Regions from separate parts of the Paenibacillus sp. FSL L8-0644 genome, predicted to be linked through region 1. Evidence: predicted binding sites of a transcription regulator. Region 1 holds the regulator's gene; the other holds the start of a gene.
The links. Region 1 encodes NrdR, which represses ribonucleotide reductase genes. Its sites were predicted from a motif close to AACACNATATATNGTGTT; they were not measured.
Positions count from the first base shown of each region.

Region 2: nrdI (class Ib ribonucleoside-diphosphate reductase assembly flavoprotein NrdI) is a predicted target of NrdR. The motif match lies at 14,242-14,259, and genes of this name have one in related genera.

Region 1 covers NZ_JBBOYN010000001.1:1,939,882-1,956,182, reverse strand. Annotated here, with positions in the region: gene NSS94_RS08930 (DeoR/GlpR family DNA-binding transcription regulator) at 1-650, opposite strand, end outside; gene NSS94_RS08925 (ankyrin repeat domain-containing protein) at 1,058-2,140, opposite strand; gene NSS94_RS08920 (Crp/Fnr family transcriptional regulator) at 2,347-3,021, shown strand; gene NSS94_RS08915 (DNA alkylation repair protein) at 3,098-3,910, shown strand; gene NSS94_RS08910 (DUF4183 domain-containing protein) at 3,999-4,388, shown strand; gene NSS94_RS08905 (hypothetical protein) at 4,500-5,636, shown strand; gene NSS94_RS08900 (AraC family transcriptional regulator) at 5,764-7,653, opposite strand; gene NSS94_RS08895 (radical SAM/SPASM domain-containing protein) at 7,892-8,770, opposite strand; gene NSS94_RS08890 (helix-turn-helix domain-containing protein) at 8,999-9,754, shown strand; gene NSS94_RS08885 (GNAT family N-acetyltransferase) at 9,771-10,421, shown strand; gene NSS94_RS08880 (alpha/beta hydrolase family protein) at 10,418-11,422, shown strand; tRNA gene NSS94_RS08875 (tRNA-Lys) at 11,581-11,653, opposite strand; tRNA gene NSS94_RS08870 (tRNA-Ala) at 11,666-11,741, opposite strand; gene nrdR (transcriptional regulator NrdR) at 11,871-12,338, opposite strand; gene NSS94_RS08860 (alpha/beta-type small acid-soluble spore protein) at 12,444-12,668, shown strand; gene NSS94_RS08855 (lytic transglycosylase domain-containing protein) at 12,785-13,348, opposite strand; gene coaE (dephospho-CoA kinase) at 13,345-13,941, opposite strand; gene NSS94_RS08845 (MntP/YtaF family protein) at 13,953-14,744, opposite strand; gene mutM (DNA-formamidopyrimidine glycosylase) at 14,856-15,686, opposite strand; gene polA (DNA polymerase I) at 15,758-16,301, opposite strand, start outside.
Region 2 covers NZ_JBBOYN010000001.1:2,103,210-2,119,510, reverse strand. Annotated here, with positions in the region: gene NSS94_RS09725 (FUSC family protein) at 1-575, opposite strand, end outside; gene NSS94_RS09720 (MFS transporter) at 780-2,084, shown strand; gene NSS94_RS09715 (glycosyltransferase family 4 protein) at 2,178-3,347, shown strand; gene NSS94_RS09710 (DUF2238 domain-containing protein) at 3,483-4,115, opposite strand; gene NSS94_RS09705 (YwbE family protein) at 4,141-4,344, opposite strand; gene NSS94_RS09700 (DUF1361 domain-containing protein) at 4,408-5,148, opposite strand; partial or broken gene NSS94_RS09695 (sugar phosphate isomerase/epimerase) at 5,462-5,759, opposite strand; gene NSS94_RS09690 (beta-mannosidase) at 5,960-8,512, opposite strand; gene NSS94_RS09685 (LacI family DNA-binding transcriptional regulator) at 8,718-9,785, opposite strand; gene NSS94_RS09680 (ABC transporter substrate-binding protein) at 10,066-11,757, shown strand; gene NSS94_RS09675 (MFS transporter) at 11,829-13,052, opposite strand; gene NSS94_RS09670 (GNAT family N-acetyltransferase) at 13,055-13,615, opposite strand; gene NSS94_RS09665 (DUF2500 domain-containing protein) at 13,655-14,017, opposite strand; gene nrdI (class Ib ribonucleoside-diphosphate reductase assembly flavoprotein NrdI) at 14,425-14,784, shown strand; gene nrdE (class 1b ribonucleoside-diphosphate reductase subunit alpha) at 14,771-16,301, shown strand, end outside.

The DNA.
Region 1 (16,301 bases):
TTGGCGAAGGTTACTTCTCCAATTTTGCTGGAATCGGCCAACACATACGTTTTGCCTGACAACTGATGGGCTCGCCGCTTGATTAGCGCCTCTTCAGGATCAGGAGTCGTATACCCCATTTCCATATCCACCCCGTTCGTTCCTAGAAAGCACTTGTCGAATCGAAAATTGTCCAAATTTTGTAGGGCAATACTGCCAATTACGGCTTTGGTATGAATTTTCATCATCCCTCCCAGTAGATAGCTTCTGATTCTTTTACTTACCAGTGCTTCTACGTGGGATAGACCATTCGTCACGACCGTCACGTCTTTAGCTTCAATGTAAGGAATCATCGCCATCGTTGTTGTTCCCGCATCCAGATAAATACATTCGCCATCCAAAATTTCTTTGGCTGCCATGCGGGCGACTGCGTTTTTTTGTTGAACGTTTTTGAATGTTTTTTCTTCCATGCCAGGTTCCTGACTTTTCTGATTCAGTAAGGTTGCCCCACCATGAATCCGTTTTAGCAACTGACGGCCCTCAAGATCTATCAAATCGCGCCGAATTGTTGATTCAGAAGCTCCCAACAGATCAGCCAATTCCTGCAACTTTACAACACCACGTTCTTGTAAGCGCTGTATTATTAACTTGTATCTTTCCTCCGTCAGCATCTTCATTCCCCCAACTGTTTATATCGTACCACAAACCTGATAAAAAACAATCATTTTTCTCCAAAAAGATTCAAAAAAATTCATTCCAACTTCATTTTTTTACAAAATGGTGAATTCCCGCTCCAATCGACATGATTGCGTTTACATTTTAAAGAAAATTCATCTACTTTTATGTAAATTCATTCTTCTTACATAGGAATTCAGCAGTAAACGTTCAAAAACGTTCTAAAGCTTCCATCAGTACTATTTTACCATTATGCGCACAATTCGTCCCAATTTCCCTGAAACCTCATTAAGCTCATACGTAACCATTCCTGATGAGCATTAGGCACCTGTGTACACTAGCGCTGTATTTTAAAATAACAAGAGCCATGACTGCGTGCATACCGCATTCATGGCTCACCTTGTTATGATACATATTCACCCTCAATAATCTTCTCCAGATAATCTTCCGGCTGTGCAAGAAACTCAGCAAAGCTGCACACATCCGCATATTCCTGATGCTCCTCGTCATAATAACCCAGGCACTTCTGCTTTGGATTCCACACCAATATAATATCCGAGTAATTATCTACGTTTAGAGACAGACGCAATAGCTTTTGCCGATCTACCTTCATCTCAACCGTATCGATAAATGAAAAGAAATCAACAAATTGAATATTAAGATCATTTTCTGGCAGGTTCACACGGAGCTGATCCCCCATCAGAAAGGCTATTAAATCCTTCGGAAGCTTGTAGCTTTTCAAAGCATGTCGTTTATTTTCCAGATTATGGAATACCTGTGGCTCTACAGACTTTAAATACTCAGCCATTTCTACGTTTTTAATACTTAGTGCAATTGTATATGCCCGTTCTCCATCTTTTTCTGCCAGCGTCACATCAGCGCCTAGCTGAACCAAATACTTCACCATCGAAAAATCGTTGTTGCGCGCCGCCACTGTCAAAGGCGTGGCTTTATATGGATATACCATATTAGGGGCATTGAAATTAATATCTACGCCATGTTCCAATAGTAAAGCTACTGTTTTCAAGTCATGCTCACTAACTGCGTTGCGGAGTGTTGCTCCAGCATGCTGCTTCATATCGAGGCCCAGCTCATGGATAAGCAGCATATTACTTTTGTTACCGTAGTAGGCTTGCTCATAAGCACCAGATTTGACATGATTTTTACCGTCCAGCTTGGCGCCATGGGCGACCACATAACGGACAATCTCTTCGGTACCATAGCGAACAGCCGTCAGGAATGCGGGATTATCCTTCACATTAAGTTGGACCCCCTCATCGACCAGTAGCTTCAAGACTTCCATTTGCCCAGTGATGAGTGTAATATCCAGTGGACTTAATGTCGTATATTTGCTGAGTACGATCCCTTGTTCTATATCCCAGCCTTCGGTCAGCGCCTGGCGTAAAGCGGGTATATTGCCTTGAACGATATGCATCGCTATCTCAGGAAGAACCTTGAAATTGCCTACATCTTTTAATTTAATCATGGTTATTACCTCACTCTTTATGTATCTACTATTAATCATGTATATCTATTTTATACCAACCTCTCTTTTATATAAATCCAACAGATTCCCCAAAATTCATTATTCACTCTATCGCAAACAAGTGAGTAATAGAGGTCAATATACCTTATAGAAGCTATAATTGTATTATGATTCTGTATACCCTGTGCAACCGAAAAGGAGAACATATGAATAGCATTCAATATTTGTCCCAATTTAATTTGCTTCATAGTCTCTCATTAGAAGATTTAATTGAAATGGATCAAATGACCTCCATTACGACTATACCGAAAAAAAACTTTATACAAACTCCAGAGACCTTTTCCGAGGGACTTTATTTTGTGAAAAAGGGCAAAGTACGTCTATATAAGCTAAATGCTGACGGGAAGCAATTTACTTTGGATATCCTCCGCGAGGGAAATGTATTTGGTGAAATGGATATGATTTCACTAGGAACAAGGGAGATGTATATAGAAACGATAGAAGAATGCGATATCTGCCGTATGGACAAAGACCGATTCGAGCATTTTTTAATAGAACATCCCAGGTTCATGATGAACATGATCAAGGTGTTAAGTGACCGAATTTCAGGAATGAGCAGTCTGGCCCAGCATTTAGCTTTGGGAAATTTACAGGATAAAATTTTGTATATTCTTCTGAAATTGTCCGATCAGTTCCCCCTCCAAAGCCGTGATGAGTATTGCAAAATCAATTTTCCTCTCTCTCATCAAGAAATTGCGAATCTGGTCGGGGCCACCCGTGAGGCTGTAACAGCTGCTCTTCAGGAGCTTGTCAAAGAAAAGGTCATTAAAACCGGCTTTAAGACGATTTACATCCATCGCGAAAAGTTAGTGAAGTTGTAAACTACATTACATCTATACTCCAACCCAAAAAAGTATCGTATACCTATCAGACAATTTACGATATGGAGTGGATGAAATGTTACAACGAAAAGGTGCTCGCAAAGGGTCAGATATTCCTAGTGATGTGCTTCAGCTGCTACAGCAAGGGCGGCTTCAGACGGTGAATCTCACCGAATGGCTGGCTGTCGATCATGTTGTACTATTGCAAAATACTCTTGATGAATTTGGCTTGCAGCAATCATCCGATGTCTTCCTGACCGAATTGAATGAGCTGAAGGAAAAGAAGATCATGAAAATGATACCCGCAATCGCGCGAGCGTGGCTTCATGTGTTTGAGCAACAAGCGATAGAAGAACGTATTCGCATCTTTGATGCGATGGCCTCGCATCTTTCAGACAGCATTCGCTGCTGGGCTGCCTACATCATCGGGGTTGATCCCTGTTTAAGTGTAGAGGAAAAATTGGCTGGCATTCGCCCCTTTGCAGCGGATTCCCATTTCGGAGTACGTGAAATAGCCTGGATGGCCGTGAGAGAATCCATATCCTTGCAACTGCTTGAAGGGCTTGCCCTGTTAGACAGTTGGGTGCGAGATGAGGATGCTAACATACGTCGTTTTGCCATTGAATTAACCCGGCCACAAGGCGTTTGGGCCAAGCACATCCCTGAACTAAAAGAACATCCCGAGTTGGCTCTTCCGCTCTTGGAGGCTGTTCAGTCCGATCCGGTCAAATATGTCCAGGACTCCGTTGGCAATTGGTTGAATGATGCCAGCAAAACCAACCCGGAATGGGTTCTTCAAGTTTGTAATGCATGGCTGATGGCTTCGGATACTAAAGAAACGAAGCGAATAGTAACCCGGGCCCAAAGAAGCTTGAACAAAGAGAAATAATTAGAAGACTCCTCCCCATCCAATCCATATCTAGAGTATTCACATAAACTATTATATTTATCTGGAGTATTAGGAATGAGGAATTCCTATGTCTATTATTCAAATCTATCTGGAAGCAGACAGTATCGTATCTGGAAACATTGCTATCACAACAAGTATCAATGTCACTCCAGTGGTTAATCGTTACACAGCTATTGTCGTGCTTGGTAATATATTAGGTGGAGTGACCACTATCCCAGCACAAAATTTCACGAATGATAGTGGTACTTCAGTCGCGGCAAATAGTCTTGTTGTTCCGACCAGTAGCGGATACTACAATGTATTTGTAAATGGGACGTTGCAGCGAGGCGGCTTAACAACGCTTTCTGCTACAAACCTAATTATAAATACAGGCCTGATTGTTGGCGCGACAGTAGTCGTTGAAGTTATTAATTTCAACTCTAGTGCCTCCTCAACCTCTGTCAACAATGTTCAGTAACGACTACCATAAGCGACTGAGCTACGTAAAACAGGACAAACGCCTCTTTTTTATAATTTTATAAAAGGGTAAAATTTCCTTTGTAAATATGAAACAGAGGGAGTTATTTCCATGAAATTCAATTTTGCGCATTTCCGATTTTATGTTATTGCACTGATCGCAGTGCTCATGCTTACCAGCTGCACCTCAAAAAATGCTGCAACTGCAGTCCAAACAAATTCTGATGTAGACAATGCGACTCATAGTACAACAGTTGTAGACAAAGAAAGTCAGCCTGTTCTACCCGTCACAGAGTCGCTGCCTCATACCGTTACCTCGGATAAGGATCTTGTGGCTCTTACCATTCCCGCTGGCTGGCGTAAATTTAAACAGGGACAACTGGATTCGGTGCTTAGTGTTTGTGACAAAGAAAAAAAGAATGTAGGTCTGGTTTTCCGTGTCCCCAAGTCAGCTTTTGCAAATAATATGACGCTCGACGAATTCGTACAGCAACGTGAAGAAATCTCCGCATTGGGCCTAGAAAACTTTAAGGCTGTGGATACTACCCCAATCCAGATTGATTCCACAACCGCCAGAACAGCCGATTATAGCGGGAAATACAATGGCCAACAGGTCTATTACTTCAGTGCCATGTTAGAGAGTAAGCAGCACTATCTTCAAGTATTAATCTATTCAAGGGGAGGCTCTGCAGTAGAACAACATCACGAATTTGCAACTATAGCCAGCTCCTTGAAAGTCTTAAGCGACTCACAAGTTAAGCCAGACCTTCGCTCAACAACTATTTTGAAAACATTTAAAAGTGAAGATGCCACGCAACAAATTCGTCTCCCTTATATATGGAAGACTGGTTTAATTCTTAATCCAGATGCGTTAATTCAAGCTTGGTATGAAAAAAACGATGCATACATGACGATCATCAAGGATTGGAAATCCGAACTGCCGTATGAGAAATCCTCAATGATCACATTAAAAGATTACGCTGAGTTTTCAGCTCAATTAGTACTCAAAAGGTCTGGAAAAGGGATTATTTCGACGGGACCAGTAAAGGTCAATATAAACGGGAATCAAGGCTTGCAATACGAAGTATGGGTAGAGAGTGATAAAGTAAAAATTGTATATCTAATCACTTATTTGGAACATTCCGACTCATTCTCTCAAATTATTTTTTGGACGAGAGCTGATTATTACGATAATCAAAAATCTGAATTTCAAAGATACACCAAAACATACAGAGAAGAAGAAATATAGACATGATAAAATCCGCCAAACACTTAGGAATCTTTGTGTTAAGCGGATTTTGTCTATATGACTATCACAGCTTGAAATTCTAAAAGCTTCCCCTTGTTTAGATAGGAGATGTTACTTGTACATCCTTTTATTTTTTGTGGGCTAATAAGAGATTAACTATGGTATCCAGCTGAAGGCCTTTCCATAGCTCACTATGCAGAATCTGATTAGCCCCTTCATCTTCTGAACCGTATACAAAGATGTGATCTCCCATATACTCGGGTAAAACCTCAAGTGAAATATTTTCAAATCCTTCTTTCATATTCAATGCCTTCTTGGTAGGTGGCAGCTTTAGCATCTGATAAATGGTCGGACTTCCGTAATTGCCGCCTTTCGCTGCCAAAACATATATCGATTTATTGGCGACTTGTACAATTGAAACCGTCTCTCCGTCCTTAACGATACCTTGAATTTTCATTCTGGCCTCTGCAGCTTTCTTCTCGTATTCAGTAATCCACTGTTCGGCTTCTTTCTGCTTGCCAAAGATTTCACTGATTCTACGGAATTTATCCAGTGGCCCCGCTGTAGATTCGCCCTCCCAATACGGCAAGAACACGGTCGTTCCTACCTTTTGGTAGCTGTCGATGTTCTTTTCGATTGAGCCGATAATTAAATCCGGTTGCAGAACGGTCAGTTCCTCCAAATCCATAGGAAAATCACCGAGATCCTTGATTCCGGCCAACTTCTCTTTGGGATATCCCGATCGATCAATCCAAGCCTCATTCAGCATATAGCTTCTGACCCCTACCGGAATAATCCCCAGTTTCAAAAGATGACCCATATACTGATCCGATGCCACTCGTTTCGGGTTTGCAGGTACTTCCACATCACCTTTTAATGTCTTAACCGTTCTTATCTGCGCTTGTACTGCCGCTTGTCCATCGCTGTTGGATGTTGTCGCTGTATGATTAGCCTTCGTTTGCGAACTTCCATTTGTATTCGTCGGAGCCGAGCAAGCTCCCAGCATCAATGATAAACACAGCATAATCATCATGGTCGTTATTTTAACTCTTCCGTGCATGAATGAATCCCCTTCCGCATGATACCGATATTGATAATCAATATCAGTATAACGTGTGAAAGATGTCCGCTGAAGGGCATATTTAAGCATCGTTTGGGGCATATCCTGATCTTGCTTCTGGGCAGGATGCTCCCGCTCCTTTTTGAATCGTACGGGAGATAGTCCCTTATATTTCTTGAAGCTGCGACTTAACGAATGGGCATCTGGATATCCCACACGCTCTGCGATCTCCTGTAAAGTGGCGTACGTCTGCATTAGCAGTTTTGCCGCTCGTTCTGCTCTTACTTGGCCCAAGTAATGAATCGGACTGGTATGCATTTTACTTTTGAACAACCTGGATAAATGTCCGGTACTGCATTCTAGCTCCTTCGCAATGGACTCAAGTGTCATAGACTGACTGAAATGATCGCGAATATATGTTACAGCTTGCGCTATCAAGTCGGGCTTAAGAGGTTCGATGCCCTGCCAATACAACTGCTGCAACAACTCGTATACAAATTGATGAAACAAGGCTTTAACATGCAGTTTGCCAAGTCCAGAAGCTCCACGCCATTCTTGCTCCAACAGCTTCACTTTCTCGTACAGGGACAGCGGGTAATGTGGTGCGAAAGCATACTGATTCTGAAAGGGATTTTCCTTTTCCAGCAATTGTGCTATCTCTTTGCGATCAGGCAGGGCCAACGTCGCCCTGTACAAAATGATGTAATATTCAAACACATCCTCCGCCAGGATACTCAGGCACATTCCTTTTCCGCCATGCAGTACATGGAAACGCTCTATCCTGTGAATACTGTTATCCAACCGTACCCGTGCGCTTCCACGCACGGCATATAAGAACGCACTGGCAGGAAGTCGATAGGCTCGAAGCTCCTCTCCTTTTTCGATCTTCCTATGACGAACATCCATCACCTGTATAAAAACATGATTCCACAGCAAAATGTGATCGTTCAACTTCATTACTACCGCTCAGCCCCCATCCAAACCGTTCCTTCAGTTCTTATTCCGTCCTATCAGAATTAAATTTATTATAATTGATAATCATTCTCACAAGCAATCGAATATAACCAACTTCCTCTGAACAGTTTAAAACCATTAATTATGTATGTATATATCAAAATATAAGTAAAAAAGCCCTGCAAAAGGGCTATCTTTCTTGCAATTCATTCTACTGTCGATTAAAGCTCTACCTGTATGACTATGTTCCAAATCGTTTGCGGTACCCGCATTTTCGGCATAACTCTTCTACCGCTTCTCTTTTGGAGAACCCGAAGTACAGACGGTTTGCACGCTCCCCTTCCACAATGTCGGAAAAAGATTGCTCATGCACATTACCTAAATTAATGACACCTTCTCCATCCAGACAGCAAGGGACCACCGTTCCATCCACCAATATCGCTGCTTGGCTACGGAGTGCATGGCAAAAGCCTTTTCCGTCATCTTCCGGGGCACTGAGGCTCGGCCATTCAAATTCGTGGTCCTGATTCAAATAAACGTTTGGTGCGATTTTGACCCCACTACCCGGTATCACCTTTTCCTCAATCCGATAGTCCAGTCCAAACTCTTGCTCCAGTCGTTCAAGTGTTTCCCGATTGCGCTGACGCTGCACATTAGTCAAATTATCTTCAGTCAAGTTCCAGAGACGGAACGAAATAATGACATTGTGTTTCACCGCTTCTCTTACAAACGTGAAAATATTACCCAAATATCCTTCTCGATCCACGGAGCCTTCATGTCCGTCAAAACTATGGAGAGAGAAGTTCATCTGACGCAGCGCTGGTTGCCCAAGCAGCTTATGTCCGGTCTTCGGCAGCAAGGTACCATTAGTGGTAATATTGACCTTTAAGCCTTTCTCATGAGCACTTTCCAGTAAAAGATCAATTTTCGGATGGAGCAACGGCTCTCCTTTTACATGCAAATAGATATAATCTGTATGTGGTTTGACCTGATCAAGCACATTTCGAAAGACTTCCGGATCAATAAATTTTTTGACACGCTGTGTTTGAGGACAAAAGCTGCATGCGAGATTGCAAATGCTCGTTATCTCAATGTATACCTTTTTAAAAGTTTTCAACATGATTTCCCCATTCTAACCTTCATCCTGAGCATCTTGTTTATGCTCACTAATCTTATGATTATAACGGGTTATCACCGACAGGTAAACTCTCCAGTCTCCCCCTTGGTGTGGGCATCAAATGCTCGACACCTACGCCTATCCAAGATTTGTTTGATATTTTCTATTGACCCTAGGTCTGACCTAAGGTTTATAGTGGAGTTATTCAAATATCAGTAAGGAGTCCTCTCATTGAAAGAACACATTACGATCAGCCAGCTTGCTCAGCTTATGAATGTATCTATACATCAACTGCGATATTTTGAAGAAAAGGGAATCCTCTATCCATCACATACTGAAGAAAATCAATATCGGATGTACGGGCTTCATGAGATTTATCAGCTATCGCATATTTTATTACTACGTAAATTAAATGTCCCTGTCGGTCAGATTCAAGAATGTATGACTTCCTATGCTGCCGATGATTATAACCAGCTTTTAGAGCATTCGTTGCAAAAAGTACAAGCTGAAATAGCTAACTTAAAGATGCATGAACAGTTTATTCACAAAGTGTTAGAAGAATATAATAATCGGACCCAGCAGGGCGATGAGTATCAAGTCAAACGATTAGGTCCCCGTCATTTAAAGCTATGGTTTGCATTGGAGAATGGTCAAGAGTTCACTGCCGGAAACCTATTTGAACACCGCCCTGCCCCACCTCGATTATTTGAAAATGACATGCATTACTTGCCTGATGCTGGACAGTTGAAGCTGTGTTATGAAACGGCGGATGTGGCTGACTATATTCTGGAAGAAGGCAACTATCTTTATAAGCATCTTTCCGTCATTGAAGAACCTGAGATTGATTATGAGATCAAACAAATGGAACGATATGTAGCTCATCACCAATATAACTGCCAAAGCAAGATCATTCTAGTAGAAAAATCTTATCTTTCGATGTTCGACAACAACAAGCTACAATATGAAATTCAAGTCAAAGTAGAATAAATCTTGGAGGTGTTACATGAGTGCAAAATCTTTTGACATTGTTGCATACCAAAAACAAGACCATGAAGCTGTTTGCAGTCTTTTAGTCGAATCGTTTAAAGCAAAATTCCAATCTCTTGTTACACTAGAGGATCAAGCTACACAGCAGTTGTTAATGCAGGTTTGGGTTCAAAATCCTTATTCTACATCTATGAAACAATTTGTAGCCAAAGAAAACGAAGAAGTTATCGGTGTTCTTTCCCTTAAATGGAAACCCTCCTACTCTTCACTTCCTGAAACAAACCCCATTTCTTTGACTCCGCTCCTAAAACAGTTTGGTTGTTTCAATGTATTTACATTTTTGGCAGGTATGCATGCGCTAGAGTATACCCCCGCTGCAAATGAGTGTTACATTGATCATTTGGCGATTCGTTCAAGTCATCGTAATCAGGGAATAGGACGCCATCTTGTAGCTTTCGCACAGCAATTTTCGGTTGAATCTGGTTTTCATGCATTGACGCTTCACGTAGCGCATAAGAACCAAGGGGCTATCCGTTTGTATCACCAACTGGCGTTTGAAGTAAAACAATCCAAATATAATGGGTTACGGCATTTTTGGTTCAAGGAGCCTGTATGGCATCTGATGAGTTGGAAAGAGAACCTGCATTCGAGGAGAGAGCATCATTGAAAAAAACACTCAAGCTTACTTTTGGTATTGCGGCAGCTCTGGCTGCTGTCTCGGTACTCATTGTTCTATATCAAAATTCCTACAAGATGACAGAAGAAAAAATACAAATTACGACACCTAAAGGGCTGTTAACAGGTACATTAACTTTGCCTAAAAACTACTCGGGAAAGATTGGTTTGGTTGTTTTTGTCCATGGGGATGGTCCTATTAATGACACCTATGATGATGGATACAAACCACTGTGGGAAAAGTTCGCTTCCAAGGGTTATGCCTCCTTGTCACTGAATAAGCCCGGTATTAACAGCGCTCCTGGTAACTGGCTCGCCCAAAGCATGGAGGACCGCGCACAGGAGATCCGATATGCAATAGACTGGGCAAGAAGCTTACCTATGATTGATAAGCAAAAAATCGGCCTATGGGGAGCCAGTCAAGCAGGATGGGTCATTCCGAAGATCGTTAAAGAGGAGCATGATATTGCATTCAGCATCCTTGTATCGCCTGCCGTGAACTGGATTTCCCAAGGACAATTTAATACCAGAAAAGAACTGGAGCGAGAAGGAGTTACTCCGCAAGAAATTCAAAAGACATTGAACTACGATCAAGAGATTCTACAGTTACTGAAAAGACAGGCTTCTTATGAAGAATATCTAAGCATAGCCGATCCTGACGATATGATTTCCAAAGAAAGATGGAGCTTTATACGCAAAAATTTTCTGTCTGATTCCACCGAAGAATTAGGTCACTTCCATTCTCCTGTACTCTTGGTTCTGGCTGGAAAAGATATTAATGTTGATGCAAAGGATACCGAGCGAGTCTATCGCCAGAAGATACCTCCAGAACTGCTGTCCGTGATTCATTTACCTGAAGCCGACCACTCCATGATGGATGAAAAAATCGCGCGTTCAAAATCTCTAACTTTTTTAACAGCCGTATTCGCCCCAAGAAAATTGGTGAATGACGAGTATCTCGAAATCCTTGCCAATTATGTCAGTGAGCGTTAAACAATGATGTTTTTTTCATACTTCTTTTGAATATGCTAGGATCTGTTTTCTGTGCATTCAGTTACGCGCTCATTCAACTCATAACTGTTCTCGGTTAGACTGGGAATAGATCTATAAACAACAAAAAAACGGCATCTCTGCCGTTTTTTCTAAAAAGATGGACTCTCAGGGACTCGAACCCTGGACCAATTGATTAAGAGTCAACTGCTCTACCAACTGAGCTAAGAGTCCATAATAAAAGTTTGGTGGAGCCTAGGGGGATCGAACCCCTGACCTCATCGCTGCCAGCGATGCGCTCTCCCAGCTGAGCTAAGGCCCCATCATAAGCAAGTTTTATCAACGTTTCAAGCGACTTCTATATCATATAAAATATTTAACCCTGTGTCAATACTTTTATAAAAAAATATAATTTTCTCCCTTCATGGCCCAGAAAAGATACAGTCAGCGATCAGTCGCTGGCTGTATCTTTAGATAACAGTGTTTTCAGTTCCTTCATAAACATATTGATGTCTTTAAACTGACGATAGACGGACGCAAAACGTACGTAGGCGACTTCATCCACTGGGTAAAGCTGTTCCATGACCAGCTCACCAATCTGCTGGCTATCCACTTCTGTGGCTGCTGTGTTGCGGATAGCGTTCTCCACCTGGGATACGATCATATCCAGTTGCTCGACGGATACTGGACGCTTCTCGCAGGCTCGAATGAGACCGCGCAGCATTTTATCACGACTAAACTCTTCACGGCTGCCGTCTTTTTTGATGACCATGAGAGGGGTTTCCTCCACCATTTCAAAGGTGGTAAAACGCCTGGCACACTGCTCACATTCACGGCGGCGACGGATGGACTTGTTATCATTCGCAGGTCGCGAATCCAGCACTTTCGTGCCATTGTAGGCACAATACGGACATTTCATAATCTCACCACTTTCTTTTTCCAATAAATTCCCGAAGACTTTTAGTAATAATTTTGTCAAAACAGATCATAATATGTTTACCATATCGCGAGGAGGTGAACAACAATGGCACAAGGAAACAATGGCAACTCCAACAATCTGGTAGTCAGCAGATCCTCCGGCGCTCTGGAGCAAATGAAATTTGAAATCGCTCAAGAGTTGGGTATCAGCATTCCTCAAGATGGATACCAAGGTAATATGACTTCCTATGAGAACGGTTCGATCGGGGGCTACATCACAAAACGCCTCGTAACGATCGCCGAACAACAATTGGCAGGTCAATACCAATAATCGCGGTAATAATGCAAAAATAACAAGAAAAAGTGTCTGGATGGGCTGGTAAAAACAGCCTGTCCAACGCTTTTTTCATTTTAAAGCGAAAAGCTCATCATGTCATTAACTTGGATTTAAAAATCATTATAAATTTTCGTGTATTGCCTGTAGTAATAAATGACCCGCTGTACATAATGTCGTGTTTCACCAAAAGGGATTTGCTTGATGGACTCTTCTTTTCCATCCCACACTCCCTTATCCAGCCACTCTTGAACTTTACCCGGCCCTGCATTGTAAGCAGCTACGATTGCTACAGGATTATCCTGAAACTTTATGGATAGGTTATGCAAATACCAGGTTCCCAGCTCAATATTGGTGCCAGGCTCGTGCTTGACACTGTCCAGCGGAACCTTTTGAATCTGGGCGCTGTCCATAATCCAATTTGCCGTATTCGGCATAATCTGCATCAGCCCTAGCGCCCCCTTATGTGACTGCTTGCTGGTTTTAAAATTGGTTTCTACACGGATAATAGACGCCACCAAAAATGGGTCTACTTCATACGTCTGTGAATACTGCCGAATCTCATCCTTATATTGAATTGGATAGAACCAGGACATCCAATTTGAATTAAGGAATAGAATCAGGACAAACCCGACAAACAAAATGAGCAGGACTCTTTTCTTTCGCAAAATATTCATGCAAGTCCCTTCCGCTGCCAAAATTGATCAATTTGTCGCTTCGTCTCAGTCTGTGTTCCGCTATTATCAATAACGATATCGGCCAAGCTTTTCTTTTGCTCAATATCCATTTGTGCGGACAGCCGAAGTCCAGCTTGCTCCTCCGTCAGACCGTCTCTGAGCACCAGACGCTGGAGCTGAATATCACGTGGTACGTACACAACCATAATTTCCTCGTACAAGCTCTCAAGCCCCGACTCGTACAGTAACGGAATATCTGCCAAAACAAGCTTGTTCGGCTGTTCCCGTTCGAATGCTTCCATGCGCATACGCATTTCCTCACGAATAGCAGGATGTGTAATCTCGTTAAGTGCCTGCCGCTGGGCAGGGTCTCCGAATACAATCTCTCCCAGCTTTTTGCGATGCAGAGTTCCGTCACTGTTCACTATAGCTTGTCCAAAATGCTGTATGACCGCCGCCAACACCGGATGCCCCGGAAGCATCACTTCCCGGGCAATGGCATCTGCGTCGATCAGCAGCGCACCTTTGGCGACCAAAAGAGCCGACACGGTGCTTTTTCCGGTAGCAATACCTCCGGTTAATCCGATATTCATGCTCTTTCACCTCATAACAGCTTCAATATGCCCATCATAATCAGTAATAATGCCGGCAATACACCCAGCGCCTTCATAAATCGAAATGCTGATAGAAAGAAACCTGCCTTCATCCCTGCAATCAAAAATGTTCCACTGAATAACGTAATAGCCAGCGCAGTAGACAGTGGCTGAAAACCAAGCATAGCTGCCCCGAGTCCCGCTCCGAACGCATCGACCGATAATGCAATACCCAGCCAAACCGCTTCGGTAGCAGATATACTGCCGGAACGGTCCATATCCGCAGCAGACGGGCTTCGAAGAATCCGAATAACAAGCCCCCATTTGCGAAACTCCAGAGAAAATACTGTTCGTTCCTGCTGCTCCACAGAAGCTTCTGCCGACAGATCTTTTCTTGAGCTGGGGAAAGACTCGGTATCAGCATTCTCCATACCCTCCTTCTCCCCAAGAACAGATCTGCTCGCTGGATCAGTCTGTTTTGTAAGAAGCAGACCCCGAGAGGGCTCCACTGAATCCTCTGGCAAATCCTCTTTGCGGTGCAGAGCTTGAATCAAAGAGTAACAGCCAATACAGATCAGGATGACAGCACCGAAAACGGTCGTATATACAGGAGACAGGACACGAGATAGTAATGCGCCCAATTGCATGGATATGCCGATCACCAAACCTGAACATACGGAGATGATAGCAATCGACAACAGTGGAATTTTCATTTTGCGCAGACCATATGTAACACCGACTCCGAAACTGTCCAAACTTAGCGCAAATGCCAGTAACAGCAGGGCTCCCCAATGATTAGCCACTCCAATTCCCTCCCATTGCGAAGGCAGGGTCTTATAACAACCGAAATCCTCCGCAGTATTGGTACTTGGAACAATATATGAGAGGGATGGGCTTGGGGTGACTGCGCCTGTTTAGCGCAGAGGCTGGCAGACCGGACAATGATGTGTGCCCCGTCCGGCTACAACAGATTTTTCGATCAATGTACCACAGTTGATGCAAGGCTTCGCGTTACGTCCATAGATTTGCAATTGATGCTGGAAGTCGCCCGCTTTGCCCTGTCCATTCACGAACGATTTAATGGACGAGCCTCCAACCTGAATGGACGCACCTAGCGTGGAGACAATCGCCTCATGCAAGACATGAAATTGGCTATCCGTTAGGCTTTTGGCTGGCTGTGCTGGATGAATCCCCGCCTTAAACAACGATTCATCTACATAGATATTCCCGATGCCCACCACATATGACTGGTTTAACAGCGCTGCCTTGATCGAAGTCGAACGAGTTCCAACAGCGGCACGCAGCATTTCTGGTGTAAAGGCCTCGTCCATCGGTTCCAGGCCAAGTTTGTTCAGCGGCTTTTCCAGCAAATCCTGTCCTGCTGGAAATAAGTGCATCGTGCCAAACTGGCGCACATCCTGATAACGCAGCTCCGTACCATCTTTAAAATGAAAGATGACATGGGTATGCTTTTCCACAGGATCATGTTGTGAATATAATCCATATCGCCCTTCCATTCGAAGATGGGAGACCAGCACCAGCCCGTCCAGCAAAATCCGCAGAAACTTTCCGCGTCTCTCCACCCCTGTAATCCGGTGATCAGCCAATTCCATGGCAAAAGCGTGGATATCATCGGGCCGTTGAATGATCCGCGGCAGATTCACAGTGACATGATCTATATGTTTATCAACGATAAGCTCGTTTAGCGTTCGTTTAATGGTTTCTACTTCCGGTAATTCCGGCATGATGTCTTCACCTCACCCTATATTATAACGGAAGCAGCGTCAAATTGGGACTATCTACTCATTGAAATATCTTATTTGGCCTCATACCAATTGCTGCCATAGCTTACTTCGGCTTTGAGCGGCACAGCCAGCTTTAATGCAGCTTCCATGGTAGCAGGGACAAGCTCTTTCATCGTTTCCATTTCCTCAGGCGGAACCTCGAATACAAGCTCATCATGTACTTGGAGCAGCATTCTGCTACGAAGATTACGTTCACGTAGCGCTTTATCCATCTGTACCATCGCCAACTTGATAATATCGGCTGCGGTGCCTTGAATCGGCGTATTCATCGCTGTACGCTCGGCGAATGAACGCAGGTTGAAATTGCTGGCGTTAATCTCCGGCAAATAGCGTCTACGTTCCAACAGCGTTTTTACGTAGCCGTCCCGCTTCGCATCCTTTACAATATCATCCATGTAACGGCGAACGCCTTGGAACACATCAAAATACTGGTCGATAAAGCGAGCCGCTTCCTTCCGCGTAATATTCAAATTTTGTGACAGACCATAATCACTGATCCCGTAGACAATCCCAAAGTTGACTGCCTTCGCAGAACGCCGCATATTGGAGTCCACA
Region 2 (16,301 bases), 160 kb from region 1:
GATTTAATGGCTCCCTCTAGATTTCCTTTTTCCTCTTTAAAGACAGACTCCTTAATCTCATCGGAAATGGCAGTACGCAGCAGCAAGGACATGCTGTTAAATACATTTTGAATCTGATTAATAAACTGCCTTTTCGGTTTCGGGGGAAAAACGCTAACATTGATGACAAAAGCAGACACAATCCCAATCAAAGTGAGCGCAAAGCGGGTCACCGCAAATTTCCAGTCCCCTGAGGCTTCCATTACAGAAACAACGGTCACGAGTGTCAATCCAACCGTATCAGCCATATTTATTTTCAGACATATCATAAGTACCAATACACATACGAGTCCGACTGCAATCGGCTCATTCGAAAATACCATTCCGCCCAGCAATGCCATGATTGCACCTAGTGTGCTTGTTTGGAGTTGATCCAGAAAATAACGCCACGACCTATATATCGACGGTTGCATGGCAAAAATAGCGGCTATCGCTGCCCCCACAGGCGAATGGGTGTTCAAAAGCGTGCTCAGAAAAAGGGCGAGCGTCACTGCAATTCCCGTTTTCAACACCCGTGCTCCAAAAGCCAAAGCCATCCCTCCTGCTTACCTTTCAAATTTATTCATACCGAATTACTATAATGAAAATTCAATGTAAAGTCCATGCTTTATTATTACCCAAAACAAGCGAAGATCAGGAATATTTATGAAATGTACAGTTCCTGATAGAATACATATCAACAGTATTAACTTATTTGCAACACGTCACAGGAGGAACTCATCGTGTCATGGACTAGCAAAATGTTAGAAGAGCCCCGAAAGTGGCCGCGTAATATCCGATTGTTTTTTATGGCCAATCTGTTGTACCAGATGGGCACGGGAATGTTTTCTGTACTGTATAACCTGTATATCCAAGGGCTTGGCTTTGATGATGATATGAACGGCCGGGTGGTCAGCATGCAGGCGCTGGCGACGGCGTTGCTGTTCATTCCGGTCGGATTTTTGGGGGATCGGACGAGCCGCAAAAATATGCTGGTCATCGGTGCATTATTCAGCGGCCTGGCCTTTCTCGCCCGTACCTTTACAGATACCAGCGGAAGCATGTTGGTATTTGCCGTAATCTCAGGTGTATTCGCCGCCTTTATTCAGGTGCTGGCCGTGCCTTTTTTAGCAGAAAGCATAAGCAAAGCCCAACGTTTAAAAATATTCAGCTATTACTCAGCTCTTGTACTGGCAGCCCAAGTCCTGGGCAGCTTCGGGGGTGGCGTACTCGCAGATGGGCTGCAGACGTGGGGAATCACACCGCTATCCAGTCTGCGGGTTGCTCTGTTCCTTGGAGGAATGGCAACATTGACTGCTTTTATTCCTCTATTGTTCATCACAAAAACTACGGCAACCGTAGAAGCACCAGCTCCTGCCGAATCTTCATCTCAAACAGAACAAGTACAGACGCCGCACAGTACATCCGATATCCCTGCCTCGGAGACACCTACTGCTGCTTCTGATCGCCGGGTTATTGGACAATTTGTTCTGGCCCAGTTTTTTCTTGGACTGGGTTCAGGTCTGGTCATCCCGTATCTTAATTTGTATTTTACGAACCGCTTCTCCGTATCGCTCAGCGCAATGAGTTTACTGATTGCACTCGGCCAGCTCATGACCATCCTCTCCATGTTGATCGGACCTACCCTCGGCAGCCGAATTGGTCTAGTCAGAGCTGTAGTTGGCTTCCAACTGCTTTCGCTACCGTTCCTTCTCATTACAGGCTTTACAAACGTGCTATGGATCGCTTCCATCAGCTTTCTATTCAGGCAAGCGCTAATGAATGCAGCCAATCCGCTGCAAACCGCCATTCTCGTCGAACGTGTGTCAGATAAAAATCGTGGCATTGCCAACTCCATTCTCCAGACGACCTGGATGCTAGGCACCGCAGGTATGGGACTTGTACAAGCCTATCTGGTTACAACTTATGGCAACTACTGGGGCTATGCCATCACATTTAGCATGACAGGTGTTTTCTATATTTTGTCCTCCCTCGTCTATTACAGGATGTTTCGAGAAAAGCGTCCGTCCGCGAGCCAGCTTTTACAAAACCCGGCAGGCCCGTAAACAAAATCATGACACAATAAAAGCCGGAGCCTCCAAGCGGACTCCCTTGGAACGTCATAGGATAAATGAGAATGGCGGAGGAGGAATGAAGGCATGCTTCGAGTTGCATTATTTACGGACACGTATACGCCTGACGTGAATGGCGCTGCTCTGACCCTGGAACGATGGATTGGCTATCTGGAGACACATGGAGTATCTACGCTCGTCTTCGCACCGGAGGCAGACCATCATCTGCCCTCTGGGCCGGGTGTAGAGCGATTTCGAAGTATTCCCTTTTTGTTGTACCGGGAATGCAGACTTGCGATCCCCAACGCCAAACAGATCAACGAGCGTCTGTCAGCCTTTTCCCCGCATTTGATTCATGTCGCTACTCCGTTTAACCTTGGCCTGTATGGAACAAGCTACGCAGCCAAACACCATATTCCACTCGTTGCCTCATATCACACCCACTTTGATAAATACCTTGAATATTACAAGCTTCGCTGGCTTGAACCTGCGTTATGGAAATACATGCTCTGGTTTCACAGACATTGCGAAAGGGTATATGTCCCCTCTCAATCAACCATGGAATTATTGCGCAATAAAGGAATGGGGCAGCTCGAAATCTGGAGCAGAGGCATTGATACCGACCGATTTCAACCAAAGGTGGACCGTCATACAGTATGGAAGAAATGGGACGTTCATGCAGATGCATTTGTTATTTTGTATGTGGGCAGGCTTGCACCAGAAAAGGGGATAGACACGTTACTAGATTCCTACCTCCAGTTACCTGACGACGTCCGCGCAGCCTCTGTGCTGGTCATTGCAGGAGATGGTCCATTATATAAGGTCAAAACTGCAGCGGATATAGGGGCGCCGGAGCATGCACTCCACTGGCTTGGTTTTGTGAAAGGGCCGGAATTAGCTGAACTCTACGCCGCAGCCGACGTATTTCTCTTCCCTTCCACCACGGAAACCTTCGGCAACGTAGTACTGGAGGCTATGGCGAGCGGTACACCTGTGGTCGGTGCCAATGAAGGCGGGGTAAAAGATAATCTAATCCATGGAAAAACGGGGCTATTGTGTCCTGCTGGGGACGCCTCTGCCTTTGCCAAAGCTGTACACCTGTTGTATGAGGATGCCTCACTTCGCGATGCTATATCCAGAACTGGTAGAGCCTACAGTCTGGAGCAGACATGGGACCGTATTTTTGAACGGCTACTGGACAGCTACATGGACGCAGCGACCCTCCATCTTGATAGCCATCCCATGAGGCGAATGTAACTCTGAGGACTTCATAGCTACAGATGCTAAAGGGTGGTTAGAAAATGCTCCTTCACGCATTCTGTAACCACCCTTCATCAGCTTAACTATTTCCCCGTCTAACTACAATTGCAGATAAAAGAAGAAAAGCCTTTGCTAATATCTTAATTGTTTCAGCAGCTTGTTATGTACCCCACTCAACAAAATCACTGCGGTCAAAGCGCCGATGAACGCAAGAAGCATATCCCATTGGGTGTCCCATACATCCCCCTGTGTGCCCAAAAAGGCTTCTGCTGCTGTTCCCGTTGCCTTGGCTACAGCAAACTCAATCAGCTCGTACACAGCGCTAATCGCCAGACACACACTAACCGTGAGGAAAGTGAGCCAGCTCCCGCTTCCCAATGGCGTTTTACGCAACAACACTTCCCTGACAATGAGTGCAGGTACAAAACCTTGTACAAAGTGCCCAAGTCGATCATAATAATTGCGCTCCAGTCCGAACGTGTCCCGAATCCAGTTGAACAGTGGCATTTCGGCATAGGTATAATGTCCGCCCACAATCAGGATCAATGCGTGCAGCCAGATTAGGGTATATACCAGATTGGTAAACCGAAATCTTCGGTACAGAGCCGCCAGCAGTACAGCTCCCAAAACTGCTGGGAGAACTTCCAGTACCCATGTAAAATAATCCGCCGGGCGAATCAAAGACCAAATGAGGGCAAGCGCCAGCAATACAAGTAAAACAAGCGGGTAGCGATCATTTTTAGACCATGCCGTTGCCTGGTTCATCGTCATTCCTCCTCAGCCCAAAGCTCTAGCCTTCGTTCGTTACGATATGTTTGACACGCCCAACCTGTCCGTCTGTCAGACGCACTTTGATTCCATGCGGATGACGTGGGGAATTAGTCAAAATATCTTTCACCGTTCCTCGCGTCAACTTACCGGTAGGCTGATCCTTTTTAAGTACAATATCTACCTGAAGACCAGCGCGGATGTCGGATCGATTCTGTCCGTTCATTGTAGCTATTCCTCCTTTGTTTTTATATTTATGATGATATTCAGCCACTCAGTTACAACAAAATCACCAACGACGCCATTCGTCCTGGCGGCTGTTCCCCATCCAGACTACGCACATCGTGGATACATAGCTGACGAGCAAAATAACGAATACCATCCCGCTAAACTCCACAAAATGAGTACGTTGCAAGGAGTCTGCCCATATGGAAGATACCTGTGCATACAGTTGAGAAGGCGCAGAAACAATATCCCATGTGTTCCCTCGAAAGAAACGGCCAATATAAATACCCAGGCTGCTCAACAAGAGTACCGCCATCATAAACAGCCAACTAACAAGCCCACCACGTGCACGTTGTACCAACTGTCGTACGGATTCGAGTGATACAAATCCCATTGTCAGGCCAAGTATGGCTACCAGCAGCATCCCCAATACATGATTCCAAAAGTACGGATTTCCCCAGAAACGTTGCTCCCCGAGAAACGGATATCTGGCGAATACATGCAGCAAATCTGTGATCAAATAGGGTGTATTGGGATAAAAGAAAAGCCATGCCGCCCCCGTGACCCAGAGTAAAAAAGTCCTCGTTCCTCGCCTCCACGAGCTATACACTACATCAAGCAGCAGCGTCAACAGCATAGGAATCCAGGCCAGCATCATATTCCACCAAATAAAAAGATAAGGGCGGCCCCCTGAGGGCAGTCGCACGTTAATGATCCACAATGTACTGATTACGGAGCATAAGGCCAGTGTTAAAAAAACATAAAGTTTTACTGGATAATTTAACGATCTTAAACGGGCATACATACGTGTCTTTCCCTCCTTGTAACCGTCCTGCCTTCCTGACGTTCCAATTTACACCTGTTCTGGACAGTGTACACCACAATGGCTTCAAGCTCAATGGAAGCGCTCCACCTCTGCATAAATGAACATAAAAAGACATCTATTCTTTGGGAATCGACCCCATCCCGAAAAATAGATGCTTACTGTGTTTTAGACTTCACTCACAGGTAAAGGCGTAGCTCCGGTAGTTTTAATATTCGGGCAGCATGAATTAGCATAATACCGCTAACGGCATTATAAATTCCGTTGCTGCGCTCTGTCCATTCGCCATCTGTCGTCCGGGATGCACAATTCCCGCTTTTGCTCCGTACTGATGCGCATATTCCACAGATTGCACCAGCAGTTCTATCGCACGTTGTCGCTTGGTCTCATCGTCAAACCCGAGCAGAACGGAATTCGTGCTAATTCGGATCTGGTGTATGAGGAAATGTATTGTACACACTCGATATGCCGATTTTCCCCCGCTCAATCATAGGCTCAATCGTCGTTAGCATTTCCCGGGTAATGTTATAATTCAGCTCCACCCTGCTAAAGTCCAACTGACGGATTTCCTCTACAAGTTCTCGGCCGCCCATATGTTTTTTTATATTCCAACAGTTAGATGCTGAATAGATAAATTTCTTACAAATGATCTGTTATCACTCAGCTCCCAAGCCTTCTTTTGTTATGTATATGAACATTATGAAATCGCTCCACATATCACAAAAATAAATTTATATTATAAAAAAAAGCCTATCCATCATCTACTTAAAGACGGATAAGCTTTTACTGTTGTCTAACCTTGTATCCAATTGACTAATGAATGTACTGCCAATGTACCCGGCGCAGCTGCCACAAATGCCGCTGAACCGTTGTGCAAAGCCAAAAATTCCACTGTTTTTGGAATACCGGGAGCCAGATCCAGATGGTTGTCGCTGAAAATACCTTCCTGCTCTGCCGATAGCCACACGTGTCGGGCAAGTACATCCGAACACAGCATGAATCTGCTAGCCTCGCTTCCCTGAATCTCTGTCACTTCAATTTTTGCCTGCGGTAAATCCATCTCTTTCGTGTCTGCAAAATAAATTTCACTGGAGATCACCTGTTCACCATTCTGCGTCAGACGCGCGACCAGCATATGCTCCGCACGGTTCAGGCCACTCAGCCATTTGTCGATAGGCAGTATATGTACAATTCCTGCACCACCTGCTGGTTGCTTTACCTTAACATTCTCTTCACGAACAGCCTGGCTGCTTCGGATATGCAAAAGCGTCAGCCGCAGCGTACCTGATATCGGCTCTAGTGTATCGTTGACCAGATGTAGTGCCTTATTCCCCTGTTCTGTATCTGTTGCACTCAACAACACATCGGCAAAGCTACGCTTAGCCGTATATTGGAGCGCCTTCCAACGACCAAAATAGTCCATACTCGACCAGGAGGCAACGGGCCAGCAATCATTCATTTGCCAGTATAATGTTCCCATGCAATAAGGCTTGTGACGACGATGCGCCTCTATAGCTGCTTTCATTGCTTCTGCCTGTAAAATTTGGCTCATGGGAAGAAAACCCGTAAAATCCTTTGGTTCTCGCATGTACCGCTCCATATATTCTTTAATCAGACGATTGCCCGCACCGTTCTTCTGATGTGCCAGCATCACCGCAGATTCCAGTTCCAAATCCTTCTCTTCCGCATAAGTACGAACGGACTTGTATTCAGGAAAAGACTGAAAACCATATTCACTCATAAAACGGCCCACATGTACATGATAATTCTCAAACGGCTCAGACGCGTGCCATACACCCCAATAATGAACATCGCCTGCAGTTGAAGACCGATGGGCATGCTGGTTCCGATCCCTCGTCAGGTCAATTAGCGGGGAGGAGGGCCAATATGCTGTCTGCGCTGACCAGGTGCATACCGCCTCCGGTAGAATCCGATGAAAGAGCATTTCATAATCATCCCACAGGCGTTCCCGTTGCTCAGGTGTGTAGTTCTTTTTCCAGCCCCAGCCTCCATTCTCTTCATAATGCGCCCACGCAGAATCGATCTCATTGTTGCCGCACCATAAGGAAATACAGGGATGATTACGCAGCCGCTTGATATTGTCCTCGGCTTCCTGTGCCACATTGTCTATAAAATCTTCATCGCCTGGGTACATACTGCAAGCGAACATAAAATCTTGCCATACGAGCAAACCGTATTCATCACAAAGCTCATAAAATACGTCTTGTTCATATATACCGCCACCCCACACTCGCAACATATTCATATTCGAGGCGGCTGCGCTGGCAATTTCATACCGATATCGTTCCATCGTAACTTCAGTGACAAAGCTGTCATTCGGAATATGGTTAGCCCCTTTTGCAAACACCGGAATTCCGTTCAGCTCAAAATAAAAGCTCTCTCCTGCTGCATCCCGTTCCCGTACAAGACGGATGGAACGCAGTCCCGTTTTTACTGATTTTTCCGCGATTACAGCTCCTTGTTCTTGTTCCACTAATTCGGCCACAAACGTATATAGATGCGGCTCCCCCAGTCCACGGCACCACCACAGCTTCGGCTTCTTCATCTCCAGCTCCAGCTCCACTGTCTGCTTCCCCTTCAGCAGCCGAACTGGCTTGGACCACACTTTGCCGTCAGCAGAAATACGCAACTCGGCATCTCTAATCTCATCTGCATTTTCGATCTCTACCACTGCCATGAGTTTAGCCCCTGCCGAACTCACTTCGTCCTGTCGAATAAACAAGTCTCTCACGATCAGACCGGACCAAGCCTCGATCCGAACCTCTCTCCAGATACCGCTCGTCACCAGCCTCGGTCCCCAATCCCAACCATAGTGGTAAGGAGCTTTACGTGCGAAAACGCTTACCTTTTTATCGGACAAACCACCTATTTCGGACTGATCATTGGGTGCAGGGAGTCCATAACCTAAGCTTTCCAGCTTGGGTACATCTTCAGCAATCGGAGAACGAAAACTGATTTCTAGCCGATTTTCCCCTTGCTGAACCAATGCCTTCACATCCCGTCTCCATACTCGAAACATATTATTGGCTGACAAGACAGATTGATCATTCACTTTTACATCCGCGTATGTGTCCAGACCTTCCAACACCAACTCTACACATTGACATTGAAGCTGATCTGCATTTATCTCAAAATGGGCTTCATATATCCAATCCTGCTTATCAATCCACTGTACCTCCATCTCGTTCATACCCATAAACGGATCAGGAATTTTGCCATGTCGTAAAAGATCGGTATGCACACAACCCGGCACTTTCGCGCTGAGCCACTCATCACTTTGTGCTTCTCTAAACCTCCAGCCATCCAACCCTATCACATTAACCATCGTCACAAGCCTCCCTATAAGCATGATTGGGAACATCTGGATTCGTCAGTAACATAACAAAAATAACATTAAGCTAACAAAGTAGTCAATTGTTTTTTTGGAACAAGTGACAAAATACAAAATAAAAGTCGCCCTCTGCCCCAAACAGGCTAAAAGCGACCTCCTTTGTCTTCACGATGTATGGTGTCACACACGTATCTGGACATTAACTATATGTGATTGTGCTGATGGGACGCTCACGGTCATCATTTTCCCGACTGATCCGGGGTGCATGAACTTCCCGTATGAATAGCTCAGCATGTAGCAACTTTTTCTCGACAGGCGAGTTCGGGTTCGTTATGCGCCACAACAATTGGTCCACTGCACGCATTCCCAGCAATTCCTTATCCACTCTCACCGTGGCATAAATTGGCATTTGTTCATTCGTATCGTCAAACCCGGTCACTCCGCAACGCCTCGGAACGTCAATCCCCTTTTCTTTCAGCACATCCACGACCTGCGCAGCAGTCACATCATTAGCACACACAAAAACCTCAGGCAGTTTGTCCTCAGACAACTTGTCCATTTCCTCAGCAAGCGCCTGCGCTCCTCCGTGAAGAAGGGCTTTATTTTGTCGCAATTCTACTCCGCTCATTTCCAGTGTGGAACGACATGCTTCCCAGCGTTCGTAGAAACTGTGAGCGTCATCAATATGACCCACAAACTGAAAGCGGGTGTAGCCCCTGCATAGCAAGTCCTTCATTAATTCACTCATGCATGTGCGATTATCTGTAAATACCGTATCACTTAAAAATGCAGAATCCCAATGATCTACCATGACGACCGGAATACCCATCCGATAAATGTTCAGCAACAATGAAGTTGAAATCGTCCCCACTGTGATAATTCCTTTAATCGCCTCCGGGTTCAGTAAAGAAAACATATCTTCAGTCGAGGGCTCCGTTAACGTGATCATATCCATACCCTTACGGTTCAGACGCTCAGAAATCCCTTCAAATACTGGCCCCCAGTATCTAGACTCCCTGTTCTGATACCTAATATTCGGAAATAACACTAGCACGGTACCTGACCATTCTCTGGTATCTGTGTCCCGAGGCTCTACCCCTGTCATTTTGGGGTGACTGCGAAAATAGCCCATCTGGGCGGCAAGCTTGACCAGAACCGCCCTTGTCTCTTCACTTACACCGGGTTTGCCTGATAGTGCACGCGAAACAGCGAACTTTGAAACGCCCGCCGCATCCGCAATTTCTTGCAACGTTACTTTTCCACGCATCTTCTCACCCAACCCTATTCGGAGTCTTTTTCTATCTTAACCTTTCTAATACACGGGTGTATCTATAAACTGGTACCATCGTAGCATACTTTGTTTTAGATCATCAAATGATAGATTTGTACAAATCCACACCCTCCACCAAAATATGTTTGCTTAATAAAAAAACAAACTGCATAACAAGCAATTATAAATAACTTGACGAGAGGTTCTTTATTTCCTACAATTCACTATTGAAAGCACTTACATTGTGTAAATCATACTTATTAAGGGGGATTTGCAAATGTTCATGAACAGGTCGGTACGACAGAGCTCCATTCTACTCCTGTCTTTGCTGCTGCTCGTTACAACGGGCTGCGCGAATGGAACAGGCGGTAAGGCAGAAAAGGAAGATCCTAATGACACCAGTCCCATTACATTTACTTTCTTTGGCGGTGATTCCAGCTCTAACTGGAACAACATGAAGGATGCTGTCGGGCAGGAAATTATCAAGAAAACGGGTGTTACGCTAAATGCCGAACATGCTGTCAATGGCCGAGGCGAGGAAAAGTTTGCTTTAATGGCAGCGAGCGGAGAGTATCCAGATCTCGTGTACCCCAAATCAGACATTGGCAAGTTGGTCGATGCCGGAGCACTCATTGACTTAACAGATCTCATTGATAAATACGGCCCTAACATTAAGAAAGTGTATGGAGACTATTTTAATCGTATTAAATATAGTAGTGAAGATCCAGCCATTTACACGATCCCGACCAATTTGGGTGTGGATCACATCGCGTTTGATGCACAAGCTGGCTTCGAAATCCAGCACCAGGCACTTAAGAAGCTCGGATACCCTAAAATCCGCACCGTTCAAGATTTTGAAAAAGCACTTAAAGATTATGTCGCCAAATATCCTACCACCAATGGCCAGCCTACCATCCCCCTATCACTCGATGCCGAGGACTGGAAAATTCAAATTACAGTGACAAACCCGGCTGTTACTGCTACAGGTGGACCCGACGATGGCGAATATTATATTGATCCTAAAACACACAAAGCCATTCTTCACTACAAGCGCCCAGAAGAACGTGAATATTTCCGTTGGTTGAACCATATGTACAATGAAGGACTGTTGGATAAGGATACTTTTGTGCAAAAAAGTGATCAGTACAAGTCCAAAATCGCCGCAGGCCGTGTCATCGGACTCATTGATCAGGAATGGAACTATCAAGATGCCGAAAATGCGCTCAAGGCAGCAGGTAAGGATGAATTCACTTACGCCCATTTTCCAGTCACTTTAAATGAGAAATACGAGGACCATTCCCTTCAGCCCATCGGCTTCGATACTGCATCCGGGATCGGAATTACAACCTCATGCGAAAATCCGGTGCGAGCTATCAAGTTTCTGGATTTTCTGGCTTCCGACGAAGGACAAATTTTACGCAATTGGGGAATTGAGGGCCAGCATTACAACGTAGAGAACGGCAAACGAGTCATTCCGGCGGATGTGCAACAACGTAAAAACACCGATAACGCTTCTTTTAGCAGAGAGTCGGGAATCGGTTTGTACTGGATATGGGGGCCACATTACGGCGATAGCGTGAAGGACCCTTCTGGCAACTATTACACAACCAATTATCCGGAAATGATTACCGAAAATTATAGTCAAGCCGAAAAAGAGTCCCTTCAGGCATACAAAGCACAGACGTGGAAAGACCTGTTCCCGAACGAAAAGGATTTTCCGGTAAAAGAGTGGGGTGCTGCCTACAACATGCCTGTTCCGACCAATACGAATTACAATGTTATTTATCAAAAGTCGCAGGACATTGTACGCAAACGCATTCCTGAGGCCGTACTCGCCAAGCCAGATCAGTTCGACGCTGTGTATGACCGCATGCTCCAAGAGCTGGATCAGGCGGGTGTGCCAAAGGCTGAAGAAATCTACACTGGCCTAATTCAAAATCGGCTGAAACTGTGGTACGGCGAAAAATAGGGTTTGCCTTTTTAATGAAATATTACAGGGCTGACAGACCATGCTGTTCAGCCCTTCTACATTAACTATTATTACATATTCTGTTTGGTTTCTTTTTCTTTCCAAGAATTACTTTTCCCTGATACACGATTGACGTAAAACAATAAGATGATAGGAATCAACGCAATCCCCCCACACATTACCCAAGATATTTGAATAGGTGTTTGATCGGAAGACAAATCCGTAAAATTACGACTGATGATCCCTGTCACGATTAAACCTATGCACATGCCTAATTGTGAAATCGCAGAATCCAGAGATAGTAGTGTAGAACGATACTCATTAGAGATTCTTTTGTTCAGAAAAATTTGTTTGGCAACCGGGTACATGCCGCGCCCCATTTCATAGATCAAAAAGGTAAGCAGTACAGGATAAAATGTGTTGAACGCACCGGCAAAAATGAGCCATACTCCAATCATGCCGCAAGCATACATGAGTATATGTACATCACTGTATCGTGCGCCTAGCTTTCGAACCAGGTAGCTTCCCAAAGTCATACATAGTGAATACCCTGCCTTGATAAACCCCATAATCCAAATCCCTTGTTCGGAAAGGCCCACCAGACGTGGCTGTTGAAATGTATTTCCAGCCGAGTTTGAAAAGCTGATAAATAAGCCAATCATAAACACAATCCAGATAGACTTATTTTCAAAACCGATACGGACACTTTCTCCGATAATCGTTTTAATGCGGGTAGTGGACGTCTTTCGATGAGCCACATTCTCCTCATCCATATAAAAGAAGCATAGAAAAATGCATACAATAATAGATAAAATGCTAACCGCCCATGGAAGTGAATAGTTAAAAGTTGCGAGAAAGGCCCCCAACAGACCACAAATAAATCCTGAAATGTACTGTATACTGTTAGAGATTGTAAAAAGAACTTCCATGGGCTTATCACTATTTTCCACAACCCATGATTCCAACGAACCTGATTGTAAACATATAGCCAGACCTCCAAAGACTTGCGCAAACACAAGCACCCCGATATGATCTGTCGAAACGAACAATACACTATAGGCTAGAAAACAACAAAGTCCCAAAATAACAGAGATTTTTCTTCCATACTTGTCTGCAATAGCCCCAGTAGGTATCTCAAACAGAAAAATACTTACAAAGAATACAACCAGTAAGAAGTTCGCACTCTGCAAAGAAAGTCCTTTAGCTAATAAAAAAAGGATGAGCGTAGTCCCCGTGATTTCACTCATAAAAAATTGAAGAAAGCTGACGGAGTAATATAGCTTATGAGGTTGCACTCTCAGGATTCCGTCGATTGCTGTGCAGCCTCATATTCACTTCGCAAAATCCCCATCTGAATAATGTCATAGTATCGCCCTTCCCTGAATAGCTTTTCCCGCAGCCGCCCTTCCTCCTTGAAGCCGCTGGCCAAATAGCAACGGTGTGCACGTTCATTGAACGCATAGACCTCCAGCTCCAGTCGATGTAGGTTCAGCGTATGAAATGCAAATTTTTGTAACAGCCGGATCGCTTCCCGTCCATAACCTTTGCCCAGATCACCGTCACGCCCGATCACAATTCCAAGGGTGGCATGCCGATTCACCCAGTTGATTTTAAATAAGTCCAGTTGTCCGATATAATCCAGGGTGTCTTTATGCGCAATGACAAAACCTTTGATCTCGGGGTTGCCGTCAATCATCATCTGTACAAAAGATTCACTATTCACCTGTGAATGCGGATAGATAAACACGTCGCTTAAACCACGTGTGATTTCCGGGTCATTGACCCATTTTCGGATATCTGGTATATCCTCTTGACGGTATTCTCTCAATACAACTCGTTTTCCAATGATATGCGGCATCGTAATCTTCCCTCCGATTATGTATTTGTTTAAGCACCTTTATGCTTCCATTACTCTCACAAACTCCAGAAAACGTGTACCTTTATAATGAAGCTCCCCACGATCCCCGATCACAATCATACCAAAGTCCCTATCCTTCACCTCCAGCTCCTTACGCTCACCCCCGTCAAACTCAAAGGTGATATAATAATAGGTCGAAGCTGAAAAATCGCCTGATCCCCCACGCACTCTCGTCCGTTTATCCACAACCTTACATGAACGTTGTACCCGTTCGGCTGCTTGATTGGACAGGCCCGCTCCGATCGTTTTGACAATTCCCATAATCATTACAAAAGCAATGAGTCCAAATACGATAAAAAAGATCGTATTAAACGATTGAACTTCCATAGAATCACTTCCCATTCACTTCATCCTTTCTACAGTAAAATGTAAATTTTCCATTCAATTGCCCATTGACAAATCGTACATCTTCACCCTCAAAAACTCCAATACTTTTTTAACATACTTACGAAAAAAAAGTTCTTTCGCTCTTTTCCGCACCCCGCTTGGACTTCTACCCGATCTGGGTCCTCTGATCCCCTCTAGACCGATTGACAAAACTATATATAGATATAAAATAGAGAATGTACTCTAAATATAGTGTAAAAAACGTATTTATGCCCGATATCTTGAAGATACAGGTATGAAAATACATGTAAATATAGAGTCAAAAATCTTAAATGGCGCAGCCAGCAAGGGATTCCATCTATAATAGATCCCAGGCAATGCCGTTTTCTTTTTTCGTTAAATGTTTAAGGAGGTTGCATACCATGCTGATTGCATATGATTCCAAGACCGGCAATGTAAAAAGATTTATAAACAAGCTCAAGCTTCCAGCGGTTCAGATCGAGGAGCAAATGACTATAGAAGAACCTTACGTACTTATTACATATACAACTGGGTTTGGGCAGATACCTGAGAGGGTATCTTCCTTTTTGAAAAAGAATGCTCAAAACCTTGTTGGTGTAGCTGCAAGCGGCAACCGTAACTGGGGTGAGAAATTTGCCAAAAGTGCGGATTTGATTGCCGATCATTATAATGTCCCCGTGATTAGTAAATTTGAATTATCTGGAACGTTCGGAGATGTAGAGCGTTTTAAACAGGAGGTGAGCCGAGTTGCGGCATATTGAATTGAACAACATGTTGATGAAACGCGATACAGACGGCTTTTTCCAATTGGAAAAAGACCAAGAGGCTGTAGCAGAGTTTATGAAGGAAGTTCAGGAACGGAGTTTGAAGTTTGCTGACACAGCCGCTCAAGTGCTGTATATGATTGAGAATGATTATTACGAAAATTTCTATAACAGCTACACGGCTGACGAAATTAATGATATTTTCCATATCACTCATAGCTATAATTTTAAATTTCCTTCCTATATGGCAGCATCCAAGTTTTATACCGACTATGCAATGAAGAGTAACGACCGTAAAGTCTATCTGGAACATTACCCTGACCGGGTTGCTGCTGTCGCGCTGCATTTAGGACGCGGTAACGCCGATACGGCACGCCTGTTGTCTCGCTCGATGATGGAGCAACGTCTCCAGCCAGCGACACCAACGTTCCTGAATGCAGGCAAAAGCCGCCGTGGGGAATTGGTATCCTGCTTCCTGCTCGAAATGGACGACTCCCTGAACTCGATCAACTATGTGCTGAACACCTGCATGCAGTTGTCCAAAATCGGGGGCGGTGTTGCCGTTAACCTGTCGAAGCTGCGGGCACGCGGCGAAGCGATTAAAGGCGTAGAAGGCGCAGCAAAAGGCATTATGCCTGTGCTGAAGCTGATGGAAGACGGCTTCTCCTACGCAGATCAAATGGGGCAACGCAAAGGCTCTGGGGCAGCCTATTACAACATTTTCGGATGGGACGTGCTGGAGTTCCTGGATAGCAAAAAAATCAATGCTGACGAAAGAGTACGTCTCAAGACACTTTCGATTGGATTACTGGTGCCAAATCGCTTTTACAAGCTGGCTCAAGATAACGAACCGCTGCATGTATTTGCTCCTTACAGTGTGTTCAAAGCCTATGGAACACATCTGGACGACATGGATTTGGATGAAATGTACGACACGCTGCTCGCCGACGATCGGGTGAAGAAAAAAATAGCGATGAGCGCACGTGACATGCTGACGAAAATTGCCATGATTCAGTTGGAGTCTGGTTATCCATATATCATGAACAAAAGTAACGCGAACCAGGCACATGCTCTTAAAAACGTGGGTCAAGTCAAGATGTCGAACTTATGCACGGAAATCTTCCAGTTGCAGGAAACTTCCGAAATTACAGATTACGGACAACAGGATACTATCCGCCGGGACGTGAGCTGTAATCTGGCTTCTCTGAACATTGTAAATGTGATGGAGCATGGCAAAATCCGCGAATCCGTTCACGAGGGTATGATTGCTCTTACTTCGGTCAGCGATATGACCCAAGTAGCTAATGCACCAGGTGTCGCGAAAGCGAACCGTGAAATGCATTCCGTCGGTTTGGGTGTCATGAATCTGCACGGCTACTTTGCCAAGAACAAAATTGCGTATGAAAGCAATGAAGCAAAAGACTTTGTCCGTACCTTCTTCATGACGATGAACTATCATTCCATCGAAAAGAGTATGGAAATCGCGAAAGCGGCTGGACAAAGCTTTTATGGAT